Regions from separate parts of the Kocuria sp. WN036 genome, predicted to be linked through region 1. Evidence: riboswitches for the same ligand, from Rfam matches in the RefSeq annotation. Region 1 holds a riboswitch; the other holds the start of a gene.
The links. A riboswitch is a leader RNA that binds a small molecule or an ion and turns the genes downstream of it on or off. The one in region 1 is predicted to bind cyclic di-AMP.
Positions count from the first base shown of each region.

Region 2: linked by a shared signal. The riboswitch ahead of CK505_RS18580 (C40 family peptidase) and the one ahead of CK505_RS08810 (C40 family peptidase) in region 1 are both predicted to bind cyclic di-AMP.

Region 1 is NZ_NSKF01000011.1:59,740-66,674, reverse strand. Features, by position in the region: gene CK505_RS08835 (hypothetical protein) at 1-500, shown strand, start outside; tRNA gene CK505_RS08830 (tRNA-Arg) at 596-668, opposite strand; gene CK505_RS19055 (DUF4031 domain-containing protein) at 731-2,122, shown strand; gene CK505_RS08820 (hypothetical protein) at 2,040-2,306, opposite strand; gene CK505_RS08815 (C40 family peptidase) at 2,438-3,343, opposite strand; gene CK505_RS08810 (C40 family peptidase) at 3,625-4,290, opposite strand; cyclic di-AMP (ydaO/yuaA leader) riboswitch at 4,296-4,485, opposite strand; gene CK505_RS08805 (metal-dependent transcriptional regulator) at 4,804-5,490, opposite strand; gene serC (phosphoserine transaminase) at 5,725-6,864, shown strand; gene CK505_RS08795 (MFS transporter) at 6,861-6,935, opposite strand, start outside.
Region 2 is NZ_NSKF01000035.1:7,849-14,783, reverse strand. Features, by position in the region: gene CK505_RS16275 (cell wall metabolism sensor histidine kinase WalK) at 1-148, opposite strand, end outside; gene CK505_RS16270 (response regulator transcription factor) at 214-933, opposite strand; gene CK505_RS16265 (DUF305 domain-containing protein) at 1,497-2,198, opposite strand; gene CK505_RS18580 (C40 family peptidase) at 2,517-3,179, opposite strand; cyclic di-AMP (ydaO/yuaA leader) riboswitch at 3,185-3,375, opposite strand; gene CK505_RS18280 (hypothetical protein) at 3,789-3,977, opposite strand; gene CK505_RS16255 (four-helix bundle copper-binding protein) at 3,976-4,386, shown strand; gene CK505_RS16250 (DUF305 domain-containing protein) at 4,611-5,318, shown strand; gene CK505_RS16245 (APC family permease) at 5,390-6,724, opposite strand; gene CK505_RS19100 (hypothetical protein) at 6,814-6,909, opposite strand.

The sequences.
Region 1 (6,935 bases):
GGCTCTGGGTGCACGCCGGGGTCCTCCCCCGGTTCGGCGCCGCCGCGGCCGGCGGGCTGACCCTGCCCGAGTGGATGCCGGGCGGTTTCGACCAGGCGCACGCCCAGCGGCTCGCCGCGGCGCTGGGCGAGGAGGGACTCGCCCAGTACGAGGCGGTGCACGGCTCCTCCGGGCTGCTGGCGCCGCTGTTCGTGGGGCTGGCGTGGCTGCTGTTCGTGGCGGTCAACACGCAGTCCCGAGCCCGGCGGTGGCTGCGCTCGGCGGTGGTGCTCGGCTTCGCGTCCGTGTCCCTGGCCGGCAACGCGGCCATCGACGCCGCTCTCGCGGACCCCGGGGACGGCGCCGCCGTGACCACGGCGTCCGTGCTGGTGATCGCCCGCTGGGTGCTGCTCGTGCTGCTGCTCGCCGTGACCGGGGCCGTGGCCGTGGAGGCCCTGCGGCGCCGGTCGAGGACCGCCGGCGCCCCGCGGCAGGACCCGCGTTCCGGACAGCGGGGGTGAGCCCGGCTCCCGGTCGCGCGGAGGCCGCCCGGCCCCGCCGGTTCCGTTCCGGACAAAAGGACGCCCCGGACCGTGCGGTCCGGGGCGTCCGTGCGTGCCCCCGATTGGATTCGAACCAACGACACCGGCTTTAGGAGAGCCGTGCTCTATCCCCTGAGCTACGAGGGCGACGCGAACAGTCTAGGGGGTCCCCCGGACCCCCGCTAACCGGCCCCGTTAGGATCGGTCGCATGCCCGTCTACATCGATCCGCCGCTCTGGCCCGCCCACGGGACGCACTTCTCGCACCTGGTCTCCGACACCTCCTACGAGGAGCTGCACGACTTCGCGGACCGGCTGGGCGTGGCCCGGCGCGCCTTCGACCGGGACCACTACGACGTGCCGGAGAGCCTGTACCGGCGGGCGGTGGCCGCGGGCGCGGTGCCGGTCGACGGGCGGCAGCTCACGCGCCTGCTCGTGCGCAGCGGGCTGCGCGTCCCGGCGCGGGCGCGCCCGGACCGGATCGCCCGGGTCCTGCTGCGGCGGTGGGCCGCCCGCTTCCCGGGGCACCCGGCGCTGGGCGAGGAGCTCGTGGACCGGTGGAGCGAGCCGCACCGGCACTACCACGGTCCCGCCCACCTGCTGGCGGTGCTCGAGGCCGTCGACCTGCTGCGGCCCGGCGTCGACCTCGATCCCGACCGGTCCGCCGCCCTGGTCCTCGCCGCGTGGTTCCACGACGCCGTCTACCGGGGCCGCCCCGGAGCGGACGAGCGGGCGTCGGCGGAGCTGGCCCGCACCCGGCTGGGCGCCGCCGGCTTCGCCGCGCCGCTCGTGGCGGAGGTCGAGCGGCTCGTCCTGCTCACCCTCGGGCACCGGGTCCCCGAGGGGGACGCCGCCGGACGGGTGCTCCTGGACGCCGACCTCTCCGTGCTCGGCGCGGACCCGGACGGGTACGCCGCCTACACGACGGGCGTGCGGAAGGAGTACGCGCACGTGCCCGGACCGGAGTTCGCCCGGGCCCGGCTGGAGGTGCTGGAGGACCTCCGGGGCCGGCAGCCGCTGTTCCGGACCGACACGGCCCAGCGCCGGTGGGGTCCGGCGGCGGCCCGCAACCTCGACGAGGAGATCGGCCGGCTGCGCGTGGTCGCCGAGGAGTCCCCGGCCGCTCCCCCGGCGGACGCCGAGGTGCTGACCATCACCGCCGTGTGCCTGCAGGACGACGACGGGGCGCTGCTGACGGTGCGCAAGCGGGGCACGGAGCGCTTCATGCTGGTGGGCGGCAAGCTCGACCCGGGCGAGTCCCCGGCGGCCGCCGCCGTGCGGGAGACGGCGGAGGAGGTCGGGCTGCGGCTGGACGCCGCCCAGCTGCGCCCGCTCGGGGTGTTCGTGGCGCCGGCCGCGAACGAGGCGGGCACGTGGGTGCGGTGCACCGTGTTCACGGCACCTCTCACGGGGCGGCCGGTGCCGCTCGCGGAGATCGAGGAGCTGCGCTGGCAGCCCGTCGACGAGGACTCCCCCGGCGCGCTGCCCGCGGACCTGGCCCCGCTGCTGCGGGAGCACGTCATTCCGGCGCTGCGCCGCGCTCCCGGCGGTCCTCGGTCACGGCCGCAGAGTGCCGCCTCCGGTGGAGCAGGATCCCGGTGATCAGGCCGAGCACGATCCCGATGCCCCCGAACACCGAGAGCCACATCGCGGCGTGCCCCACGAACGCGGCGACGACGAAGCCGGCCACGATGCCGGGCACGGCGCCGCCGATCATGCCGTAGGCCATGTAGGCGTACTCGCGATCCAGGCTCGTGCGGGCGTTGCGGCTGTAGTCGGTGGACATGGGGCCAGTCTATCGGCCGCCGCCGGGGCGCCGGGGTGGCCGGCGCGGTGGGCGCCGGGATGACAGCGGGTGCGCGGTTCCCGTCTGGCCGACCAGGAACCGCGCACCCGAAGCGGTGCTCTCGCGTGCGGTCAGCGCACGCGGACGTAGACGGGGCCGGAGCCCACGTTGACGCTGTCGATGACGGTCGTGCCGCCGTTCCAGCCGCCGTGGACGGCCTTGCCGCCACCGATGTAGACGCCGATGTGGGCCGCACCCATGCCGCCGTCGGCGTAGTAGACGAGGTCGCCCGGCTGCGCCTGGCCGGCGGAGACCTGCGTGCCGAGGCTCAGGTAGGAGGCCGGCCAGCCGTGGTGGTTGATGCCGGCGGCGCGCAGCGCGTTGGTGACGAGCGCGGTGCAGTCCTGGCCCACGCCGAGCTGGCCCATGGCGGCGGAGGAGATGGTCGCGCCCTTGCCGGAGGCCGAGCTCTGCGGGGTGACGGTGCGCTGGGTGGCCGGAGCGGCCTGCACGGCCGGCTTCGGGGCGGGCGCGGCGGCGGGCTTCGGAGCCGGAGCCGCCTGCACGGCCGGCTTCGGGGCGGCGACCGGTGCGGGCTTCGGGGCCGGCTTCGGGGCGGGCGCGGCGGCGGCCTTCGGGGCCGGAGCCGCCTGCACGGCCGGCTTCGGGGCGGCGACCGGAGCGGGCGCGGCGGCGGCCTTCGGCGCCGGAGCGGCCACGGCGGGAGCCGCGACGACCGGGGTCTCGACCTTCTGCCGCTCGGCCTTCTTCTCGACCTTCTTCTCGGACTTCCGGTCGGACTCGACCTTCTGCACGTGGGCGACGGGCTCGAGGGACACGGCGGGCGCCGCGGCGGGGGTGGCCGCGGCCACGGCGGACAGCGGGGCGTCGGCGGAGGCGTCCTGGGCCGGAGCGGCCTGCACGGAGACGGTGGTGGCGAGGGCCAGCCCGGAGAAGGCGGCCACGGCGGCCACGGTGCGGGCCTTGCCGGAGAAGAGCGAGCCGATGCCGTTCGAGGAGGTCAGATCACGGGTCATGAGGAGTTCAGACGACTTTCTTTCGGAGCCGGGCCTGCCGGAGGGCGCGGGTGACAGCACGGATCGCCCCGGGCAGTGCGCGGGGTGGGCCGGTGTCCGGCAGGGGTGCGTTCCGGGATCGGGAACGACGGCCGGCGAGCGGAGGAGGGGGGCGCCGTCCGGTCGGACAGCAGGCACCGCCGGGAACCGGGAGAGCGGTTCTCGGCGTGCGGCGTGGGGGGGGGGGGGGGTGATCGGGTGCCGCCCGCGACGAGCGGGGTCGTCGCGGGCGGCGGACCGGATCAGAAGGTGTAGTAGCCGTCCAGCTGCATGGCGTTGACGGAGTGGACCTGGGTGCCCTGGGTCGGGTTGAGGGCGGAGATCATCTTGCCGCCGCCGATGTAGATGCCCACGTGGGCGCCGCCGTTCTGCGAGACGAGGTCACCGGGCTGCGGGGTGGCGGTGGGGGTGCCCGCCGCGAACTGGGACCAGGTGGTCCGGGGCAGGTCGATGCCGTTCTGGGCGAAGACCCACTGGGTGAAGCCGGAGCAGTCCCAGGCGCCGTAGGCGGTGCCGCCGTAGACGTAGCCCGCACCCTGCGCGGACATCGCGGTGCCCACGACGCCGCCGGCGGCCGGGGCGATCTCGGTGGTGGCGGTGGACTGCGGGGTGACGCTCGAGGTGGCGGCGGTCTGCTGCGGGGCCGGGGCCGGGGCCTCGTAGGCGGGAGCGGCGGGCTGCGCGGCGACCGGGGCCTGGTAGGTGTACGAGGAGTACTCGGCCAGCGAGGCGGAGGCCGGGGCCGAGTAGGCCGCGCCGGTCTCGACGGGAGCCTGGGCGAAGGCCTGGGCCGGGGCGACGGAGCCGATCATCGCGGCGCCGGCAGCGGCGGCGATGGTGGTGTTGCGCACGACGTGCGAGGTGGTCTCGGCACGGTGGCGGGCAGCGTTCAGCGTGAAAAGCGACATGGTTGAGTTCCTCCCTTTGCCTACGAGGTGAGCTGTCGGATTCGGGTGGGAGACACCCGGCCGCAGAACGCACGCGCTCTGACGACTTAACCCCAAGGACCCGGATCACCGGGACCGAAAGTGGTTCCCCCGCTTCTGCCAAGCAGTTTCTGTGTAGAGGCCACGGGCACCGGCAGAATTCGGCGATGTGCTCCGAGGGCGCCGATCCGACCAGTGATCGGCACGCGTTGAACAGTACATGACAGATTACGGAAGTGTCACGTTTTGATCACGACAGATAACAGCCGGACAACGCTGCGGGTCTCAATGAGTAGCTATTGAGAGGAAAAGTCGAATCAATTCGCACCTGTGACGAGCTGTGCAGTGTCTTCGAGCGCCCTGGGAATCCGCCTGTCACCAGGGAAGCCGCGCCTCCGGGGTCCGGCTCGGGCCGGACTGGCCGAAAGTGGCTTGTGAACGTCCCCACACCCGGGAAGAACCGTTCGCCGCCCCGCTCCGGGAGACGGCGGCGCCTCAGGGAGCGAGGACGCGGATGGCCGCGGCGGTGCGCAGGTCGATCTCCGCGGACCGCCCCGTGGCCGCCACCTCGATGCGCACGATCTGACCGTCCACCCGGGCCGTGACCTCCGCCCCGGTGAGCACTCCCACGTCGCTCAGCACGCCCAGGAGGTCCGCGTCCGCCTGGACCACCTCCGGCAGCAGCGCCACGGTGTGCGCCCCGTCCGGGTCGTGGCGGGCGGCGTCGAGCAGGGAGGGGTGCGCCGCTGCGGGGCTCTCCTCGACCCCGAGGGCGGCCAGACCGGGGATCGGCGTGCCGTACGGCGAGTACCGGGGGCTGTGCAGCAGGTCCACGAGCCGCCGCTCGACCTGCTCGCTCATCACGTGCTCCCACCGGCACGCCTCGTCGTGCACCTGGGCGAGGTCCAGGCCGATGACGTCGGCGAGCAGCCGCTCCGCCAGCCGGTGCTTGCGCATCACCTGCACCGCACGCTCACGGCCGGCAGGGGTGAGCAGCAGCGACCGGTCCTGGCCCACCGTCAGCAGCCCGTCCCGCTCCATCCTGGACACCGTCTGCGAGACCGTGGGCCCGGAGTGGTCGAGGCGCTCGACGATCCGTGCCCGCATCGGCGTGATCCCCTCCTCCTCGAGCTCGAGGACGGTCCGCAGGTACATCTCCGTGGTGTCGATCAGGTCGCTCATGCCTCAGTCATCCTTCGTCCGGCCGTCCCGGCCCGGGGATCCCGCCCGGTCCGGTCTTCCCGCACGAGCTTAGTGCGCGAGCCCTCCGGCCGCCCGGAGGGAGGAGGCGCCCGCGGGGCCCGCCGTCCGCGGGTGGGGCAGAATGGGCCGAGTCGCGAACGGCGCGAGCGGCCTCCGCGGCGGCCGTGCCCGTCGCGCACCACCCGCCGCACGTCACCCACGAGGGAGCGCCCGTTGCCCGCACACGTCACCATCCCCCAGCACCTGCTGCCCGCCGACGGCCGCTTCGGCGCCGGCCCCTCCAAGATCCGTCCGGCACAGGTCGAGGCCGTGTCGCGCGCCGGGGCCGGCCTGCTCGGCACTTCCCACCGCCAGGCGCCGGTGCAGGAGCTCGTGGGCTCGGTGCGGGAGGGCCTCGCGCAGTTCCTCGGCCTGCCCTCCGGCCACGAGGTGCTCCTGGGCCTGGGCGGGGCCACCGCGTTCTGGGACGCCGCCGCGTTCGGGCTGGTCGAGCGGAGGGCCCAGCACCTGGTGTTCGGGGAGTTCGGCGCGAAGTTCGCCCAGGCCACCGACGGCGCACCGTTCCTGGAGCCCTCCTCGATCGTGGAGTCCGCCCCCGGCACCCGCCCGGACGCCCGGGCGGAGGAGGGCGTGGACGTCTACGCGTGGCCCCAGAACGAGACCTCCACCGGTGTCGCCGCGCCCGTGCACCGGCCCTCCGGGATCGCGGACGACGCGCTGGTGCTGGTGGACGCGACCTCGGCCGCCGGGGGGATGGCCGCGGAGGTGGCCGCGGCGGACGTCTACTACTTCTCCCCGCAGAAGAACTTCGGCTCGGACGGCGGACTGTGGCTGGGCGCGTTCTCCCCCGCGGCGATCGAGCGGATCGAGCGGATCGGCGCCTCCGGGCGGTGGATCCCCGACTTCCTGCAGCTGACCACGGCGCTGGAGAACTCCCGGAAGAACCAGACCTACAACACCCCGGCCCTGGCCACGCTGGTGATGCTCGACGAGCAGGTCCGCTGGCTCAACGACCAGGGCGGCATGACCTGGGCCGCGGCCCGCACGAAGGCCTCCTCGGACCTGGTCTACGGGTGGGCCGAGGCCTCGTCCTTCGCGTCCCCGTTCGTGGCCCGCCCCGAGGACCGCTCCACCGTGATCACCACCGTGGACTTCGACGCCGCCGTGGACGCGGCCGCCGTCGCGGCGGTCCTGCGCGCCCACGGCGTGGTCGACGTCGAGCCCTACCGCAAGCTGGGGCGCAACCAGCTGCGGATCGCCACGTTCGTCTCCATCGAGCCCGACGACGTCGCCCGGCTGCTGGCCTGCGTGGACCACGTCGTCGAGCAGCTCCGCGGAGGAGCCGGGCGCTAGCCGGAGTTCTCGGGCGCGGAGCGCTCCGCGCGCAGCCGCAGCCAGACGACGAAGCCCACCAGGGCCCCGCC
Region 2 (6,935 bases), on a different contig from region 1:
AGGCGTCCTCCAGGTGCACCAGTCCGGTGGCCTCATCGGCGTGGCCGGCCTCGATGAGCTCGTGATAGAACATGTTCGGCCCGACCAGCACCGCGGTGATCACCACGATGATCAGCCCGATGGCCAGCACTGCGGTCTGGGCTAGCATCAATCGCACCGTCAATGGGCTCCAGGACAAAGACCAGGCCCGGGTCCGGTCGGAGACGGCGGCGCTCATCGCCCGGTGCCCATCCGGTAGCCGATCCCGCGGATCGTGTGGATGAATGTCGGCCTGGTGGCTACGTCGCCGAGCTTCTTGCGGATCCGTCCGATGTGCACATCCACCAGGTGCTCGTCCCCGGTCCAGTGCGTGTCCCAGACCATCTCCACCAGCTGCCGGCGCGAGAGCACCAGTTGGGGGCGGGCAGCCAGGCACAGGAGCAGGTCGAACTCGATCCTCGTCAACGCCACCGGTTCCCCGCCCAGGTGCACCTGGCGGGAGTCCCCGTCCACCACCAGGTCCCCGATCACCAGCCCCTGGTCCTGGCCCGCCGGCTCCGGGACGGGTGCGGACTGGGTGCGCACCCGGCGCAGCATGGCCTGCACCCGGGCCACGAGTTCGCGCGGGCTGAACGGCTTGGTCACGTAGTCGTCGGCTCCCATCGACAGGCCCACGATCTTGTCGACCTCATCATCCCGGGCGGTGAGCATCAGGACGTGGCAGTCCGAGAAGGTCCGCACCTGACGGCACACCTCGATCCCGTCGATCCCCGGCAGCCCGAGGTCGAGCACCAGCACGTCCGGGGCGAAGTTTCGTACCGCGGCCACCGCCTCCGTGCCGTCGTGGCGCATCACGACCTCCAGCCCGGCCTTGCGCAGATAGTCCGCGATCAGCTGCGCGAGGTCGACCTCGTCGTCGACCACCAGCACACGTCCGGTGAGCGGATCCGTCATCTGTCCTCCCGGTACTGATCGCTGTGACATGAACACTGTGCTGCGAGCCCCAGCGTCCCAGGGCGACCGTGTCTGAGGCCTCGGAAACGAAACAGGGGGGTGGACTCGTCGTGGCCGGGCTCACCGGTGAACCGGTGGTCGCTGTGGCTAACGATCCCCTGCACCGGGCCGATGAGAGGGATATCGGACACTGAGAAGATCGCGTGTCGCCCCTCCACGAGCCCGGACAGACGCAACACGGCCGGGATCCGGCCACCACCACCGGGCGAGGGGACTCCGGTGGTCTCGGCCATCTCGGTGACGGTGCGCGCGCTGGAGGAACAGGACCCCAGGCGAGGGGGAGGGGGGCCGTGTCCTGAGGCAAGAGGGCGCGGTGCTGCCAAACCTACGGTTGGTCGGTGACCGTTCGGGGTGCTGCTGACTGCGCGAAGGGTGCGCGCCCATCGGGTGCCGCGTCGGGGATCACCGCACTGGACTGGACTGGCTGGAACGGGTCGACGGGGACCATGACATCCCGGTGTCGGCCCGTTCCAGTCGATGACGGCCCAGCTCGTGGTCCTGGATCAGGCCGCGAACCACTCCTCCAACCAGCCCTGCATGAGCTCGATCTCCGCCTGCTGGTCCTCGATCATCTTCTCCGCCATGGCTCGCAACTCGGGGTCGGTGCCCATCTGCAGCTCCATCTCGGCCATCTCGAGAGCCATCTGGTGGTGGGCGATCATCTCTTCGAGGAAGGCCTTGTCGAACTCATCCCCGGACCGTTTCGCCAGCTCTTCGAGGCTCATGCCGTCCATGCCGTCCATGCCGTCCATCTCGCCCATCATGGCGCCCTGCATGTCGGCATTCATGCTCCGGCCATGGCCGCCATGGCCATGGCCGTGGACGTGGTGCCCGTGGCCGTGGTGGTGGCCGTGTCCATGGTGGTGGTGTCCCGGGGTGTTCTCGGCGGCCAGCCGCTGGGCCGCTGCTTCCAGTTGCTGGATCTCCTCGGTCTGGGCCTCGATGATCTTCTCCGCCAGGTCACGGATTTCGGGACGCTCGGACTTCTGCAGGGCCAGCTCGGCCATGTCGGTGGCACCTTGGTGGTGGGGGACCATCATCACGGCGAAGTGGCGGTCGTGGTTCATGTGCCGCTCAGCGCCCGTCTGTGCGGAGGCGGAGGCAGGCTGGTGCGTCGGGGACGCGACCGCCGCGGTCGCCCCGGCACCGCTGAGGGCCAGCGCCAGGGCCGTCCCGGCGGCCAGGTGCTTGAACGTCGACGTCATGACGAATCTCTCTTTCGCAGCAGCCCGTACTGGACCTGCACATCGTGGTGTTTGCTCTGTTCAGCCTCGGGTCGAGGCGGACCGATCCATCCACGGTAGCCCCGCCGCAGCTGGCTTCGCCGGGCTGGGAGGGCTGGGCGGTAGATCTTCACTGAACCTTCAAGAGCGGGCCCATCAGGCGGCCAGATCGGGGTGTTCCCCGGCGGTGGATGGGTGCAGGCATCTCCGGTTCTGACCGACCGATCCTGGATGCTGATCAGGTGGGGGGCACACCCGCCGCCCGCCACGAGCGGCATTCGTGGCGGACGGAGGGTTGGCTCAGCGGAAGGTGACGTAGCCGACCGTCGGCATGGCATTCACGCTGTGCACGAAGGTGCCCTGGGTGGGATTCAGCGCGGAGATCATCTTGCCGCCACCAAGGTAGATCCCGATGTGGGCCCCGCCGTTCTGGACGACGAGGTCGCCAGGCTGCGGGTCGGTGGTCAGGGTGCCGGCCGCCCACTGCTGCTGGCTAGTGCGGGGGAGGTCGATGCCCTGCTGGGCGTAGACCCACTGGGTGAAGCCGGAGCAGTCCCAGGCGCCGAAGTCCGTGCCGCCCCAGACGTAACCGGTGCCGGCTCCCTGCATCGCTGTGCCCACGATCCCGGAGGCGCCGGTAATTTCGGTGATGTCCGCCGATTGGGTGGACACCGCCACGGCCGATGTAGCCTGCTCGGGCGCGGCCGGGGCCTGGGAAGAGGCGGTGGAGACGGTCTGCGGGGCGGCCGCGGGCTGGGAGGCCGCCGAGGTGTAAGTCGTCAGTGCGGACGCGGGGGTCGCGTAGGCGGGGGCGGTCTCTGCGGGGACCTCGGCGTAGGCCTGGGCCGGGGCGATGGAGCCGATGAGCACCGCACCGGCGGTGGCAGCGATCGTGGTGTTGCGCACGGCGTGAGAGGTGGTCTCGGCACGGTGGCGGGCAGCGTGGCGCTTGAAAACAGTCATGGGTGAGTTCCTCCCTTTGCCTACGAGGTGAGCTGTCGGATGCGGGTGGGAGACACCCGGCCGGCAGAGCGCACGCGCTCTGCCGGCTTAACCCCAAGGCCCCGGATCACCGGGACCGAAAATGGTTCCCCCGCTTCTGCCAAGCGATATCTCTTCAGGAACCTCGAGCACCGGCAGAATTCGGCGATGTGCACGAGGGCGCCGACCGGATCAGTCATCGGCACGCAGTGGACAGTAGCCCATCCATAACGAAAGTGTCACGTTTAGGTCACGGCCTGGATTCTCTCCTCAGTCGGGAGCGGGAAGCTGTGATTCCGGCCTCGGAAAAATACGCCCCGAGGAAGTGAAACCGTCACGCAGCAGGACCCGTCGCGTAGCTCACACCGGTCTTTCAAAGCGCTCTGACTAGGACACATGGCATGGTGGCGCGCGTTTCGCTGGACGCAGCCGACAGCGACAGGGCTCTGCAACCATGCGCAGTCTTCAGCGCGGGCCGGGCCAGCACCAAGATTGTTGGGGAGGATTTTCAAGGTGGCTCACAGTTTGGGAGGGCTTCGGAAGTGCCCTTCCGAGGCCTTAGGGCAGGGTTTCTTCATGAAATCTCCATATTCAGCCCGCTGCACCGATGTAGAGGCCAGGTAGTGAGGCGGGATCGCGGATTCTTGAGGCGTTGATCTTCATCAAATCTTCAAGCTTTCGGGTCGCGTCACACAGAATCGGCAGTTTACTGTCGATGACATGGCGGGCTGGCTCCGGCCGGTTCGTCTCCTCGACCGAACCGACGAAGGAGCAAGCCATGACCCATCACGTGAGCGCGATGCTGGAGACCTACCCGAAGGACCTCGGGGGAGTGGACCAGGGCAAGCTGGCGGCCTGTATCGAGGCCTGCTTCGAGTGCGCCCAGACCTGCACCGCTTGTGCCGATGCCTGCCTGTCCGAGGACATGGTCGCCGAGCTGACCAAGTGCATCCGCACCAATCTCGACTGCGCGGACCTGTGCGAGGCCACCGGGCGGGTGCTCTCCCGGCACACCGGCTACGACGCGAACATCACCTTGGACGCGATCCGGGTCTGCCAGATGGCGTGCAAGGCGTGTGCTGATGAGTGCGAGCAGCACGCGGACATGCACGAGCACTGCCGGATCTGTGCTGAGGCCTGCCGTCGCTGCGAGGCCGCCTGTGCGGCACTGGTCGCCTCCCTGGGCTGAGCCCAGACTCGCGCTGACCCACGGACGCCGATGACCGGCCTCCGTCGGTGAAAGAGGAGCCTGATGGGCTGATCGGGCGTGCCCGGATGCGGGTTCCCTCTTCCCCCCGCCCCTTGTTCAGTACAGCTCTGCCCGCGCGGTTTGTTCACGCGCAGGGTACGGGGCTGATGACCGAGCCGGCACCTCGGGGTCGAGCTCCTTCATTGCGGAAGAGAGACATCATCATGCGTTCCATCCAGTTCCCTGGCCGTCGCACGGCGGCCGCCGCCTCCACCGTTGTCGTCGCCACGGCCCTGTGGGGCGGGGCCAGCGCCCCAGTGTTCGCCCACGGACAGGTGACCACCCCGGTCTCGTCCCACGCCCAGGATCAGGCCCCGGAGGACATGCTCGGCCCCGATCCCACCTCCCCGACCGCCTACGAATTCGGTGAGACCCTGGCCGGTTTGGAGGGCGAGCAGCTGGAGGTCACTTTCCTGGCCGAGATCATTGGCCACCACCAGGCCGCGATCGAGATGGCCCAGCTGGAGCTCGAGCGCGGGACCAGCCCGGACATCCGCACCCACGCGGAGAACATCATCGCCAGCCAGCAGCACCAGATCGACCAGTTCACCACCTGGTTGGAGGAGTGGTACGGGTTGACCCCGGAAGAGGCCAAGGCTCAGGCCCCGGAGGAAGCACAGGAGGAGATGAAGATCCTGGAGGAGGAGACCCGGATGATGGTCGAAGAACTGGCCGCTGTTGAGGCTGGCGAGGACTTCGACGTCGCTTTCGTGCAGAAGATGATCCCGCACCACAACGGCGGGATCGTCGAGTTCCTCGAGCTGCAGTCCCGCGCTGATCATGCTCAGCTGCGGGTGGCCTCCAGCGCTGGGATCACCGCGCAACAGGCGCAGATCGCGGACTTCCGCACCTGGCTGGCCGGCCAGAACTGAACGAGCACGCTCATGGTGAGGGGCCCGTCCACCGACGGGCCCCTCACCGTGAGCCGGTCGCGCGACCGGCTTCAGGGGTGAGTGTGGGGCTGCTGCCCGGTGCTGTTCGCCCCGTCGCGCCGGCGGACGACGACCCACTGTGCGACGACGATGATCAGGGCCACCACGGCGGTGACCACCAGGGTGAACGGGTCCGACTGGGCCTTCAGCAGCACGAACGGCACGAGCACCGCGGCGTCGAGCAGGATCGCGATCCCGGGGATCCAGGGCTTGGCCCCGACATCGTCCTTGAGGTGGCGCAGGATGCCGAGGTGGATGGCGATGTCCATGGCCAGGTACAGGATGGCGCCGAGGGAGGCGATCTGGGACAGGTCGAAGAACGCGGCCATCAGCATCGCCAGCCCGGCCGTGATGTAGAGGGACTGGTGACCCTCCTGCCCCGGCAGCCCGGGGGCCTGGCCCATGTCGCGGAGCATGTCGTAGAGCTTCGAGACCGAGAACAGGCTCGCGACCAGTCCCGACAGCGTCGCGACGACGGCGATCACCACGGTCAGCGTCACACCCCAGGCGCCGAACATCGGCTCGGCCGCCTCGGCCAGGGCGTAGTCCCGGGCCGCCACGATCTGCGGCACGGTCAGGCTGCCGGTGACCGCGACGGTGATCAGCAGGTAGAGCACGGTGCATAGGGCGATGGAGATCATGATGGAGCGGCCGATGTTGCGCTGCGGCTGCTGCAGGTCCGCGCCCTGGTTGGTGATCGTGGTGAAGCCCTTGTACGCCAGGATGCACAGGGTGGTCCCGGCCAGGAAGCCCAGCCAGCCCGCCTCCGGTGGGGTGCGGTCGGCGGCGGTGAACAGCCTGCCCAGGGAGGACACCCCTGCCGCGAGGATGCCCGCGACCGCCAGCACGGCGATCCCGACGATCTTGATTGCCGCGGTCACCGTGGCGGAGCGCTCCACCCACCGGTTGCCCACCAGGTTGACCAGGGCGGCGGCCGCGATGGCCACCACCGCCAGCACCGGCACCCACACCGCGGAGTCCTGCAGGCCGAAGGGGCGCAGCAGGTAGGAGGCGAAGGTGCGGCCCAGCAGGGACTCGGCCAGGATCATCGACACGTACATGAACAGGGAGAAGGACCCGGCGAGAACCCCGGGGCCGTAGGCGGCCTTGAGTAGCATCGCGATCCCGCCGGAGGACGGGTTGGTGGCCGAGTAGCGGATGTAGGAGTAGGAGCTGAACGCCACGACCACGGCCCCGGCGAGGAACGCCCAGGGCACCCAGCCCCCGGCCAGCTCCGCGACCTGCCCCACGAGGGCGAAGATGCCCGCACCGATCATCACCCCCGTGCCCAGGGCGACGGATCCGGTCAGGGAGAGCTTCTGCTGCGTCTGCGTGCTGTCGTTCATGGGGAGCTGCACGTCCTTCCTGCCGGGGTGCGATCGTTTCTCGGCGGTGGGGTTGTCGGACAAGGTCGGTGGGTCGGGCCCACCGCCGCTCAGCGGACCTCGAGGGTGCCCATCATGCCGAGGTCTTCGTGGTCGAGGGTGTGGCAGCGGAAGACGGGGCGGCCGCCGAAGTCGTCGAAGGCCACCCGGACGGTGACCCCCCCCCGAAGGC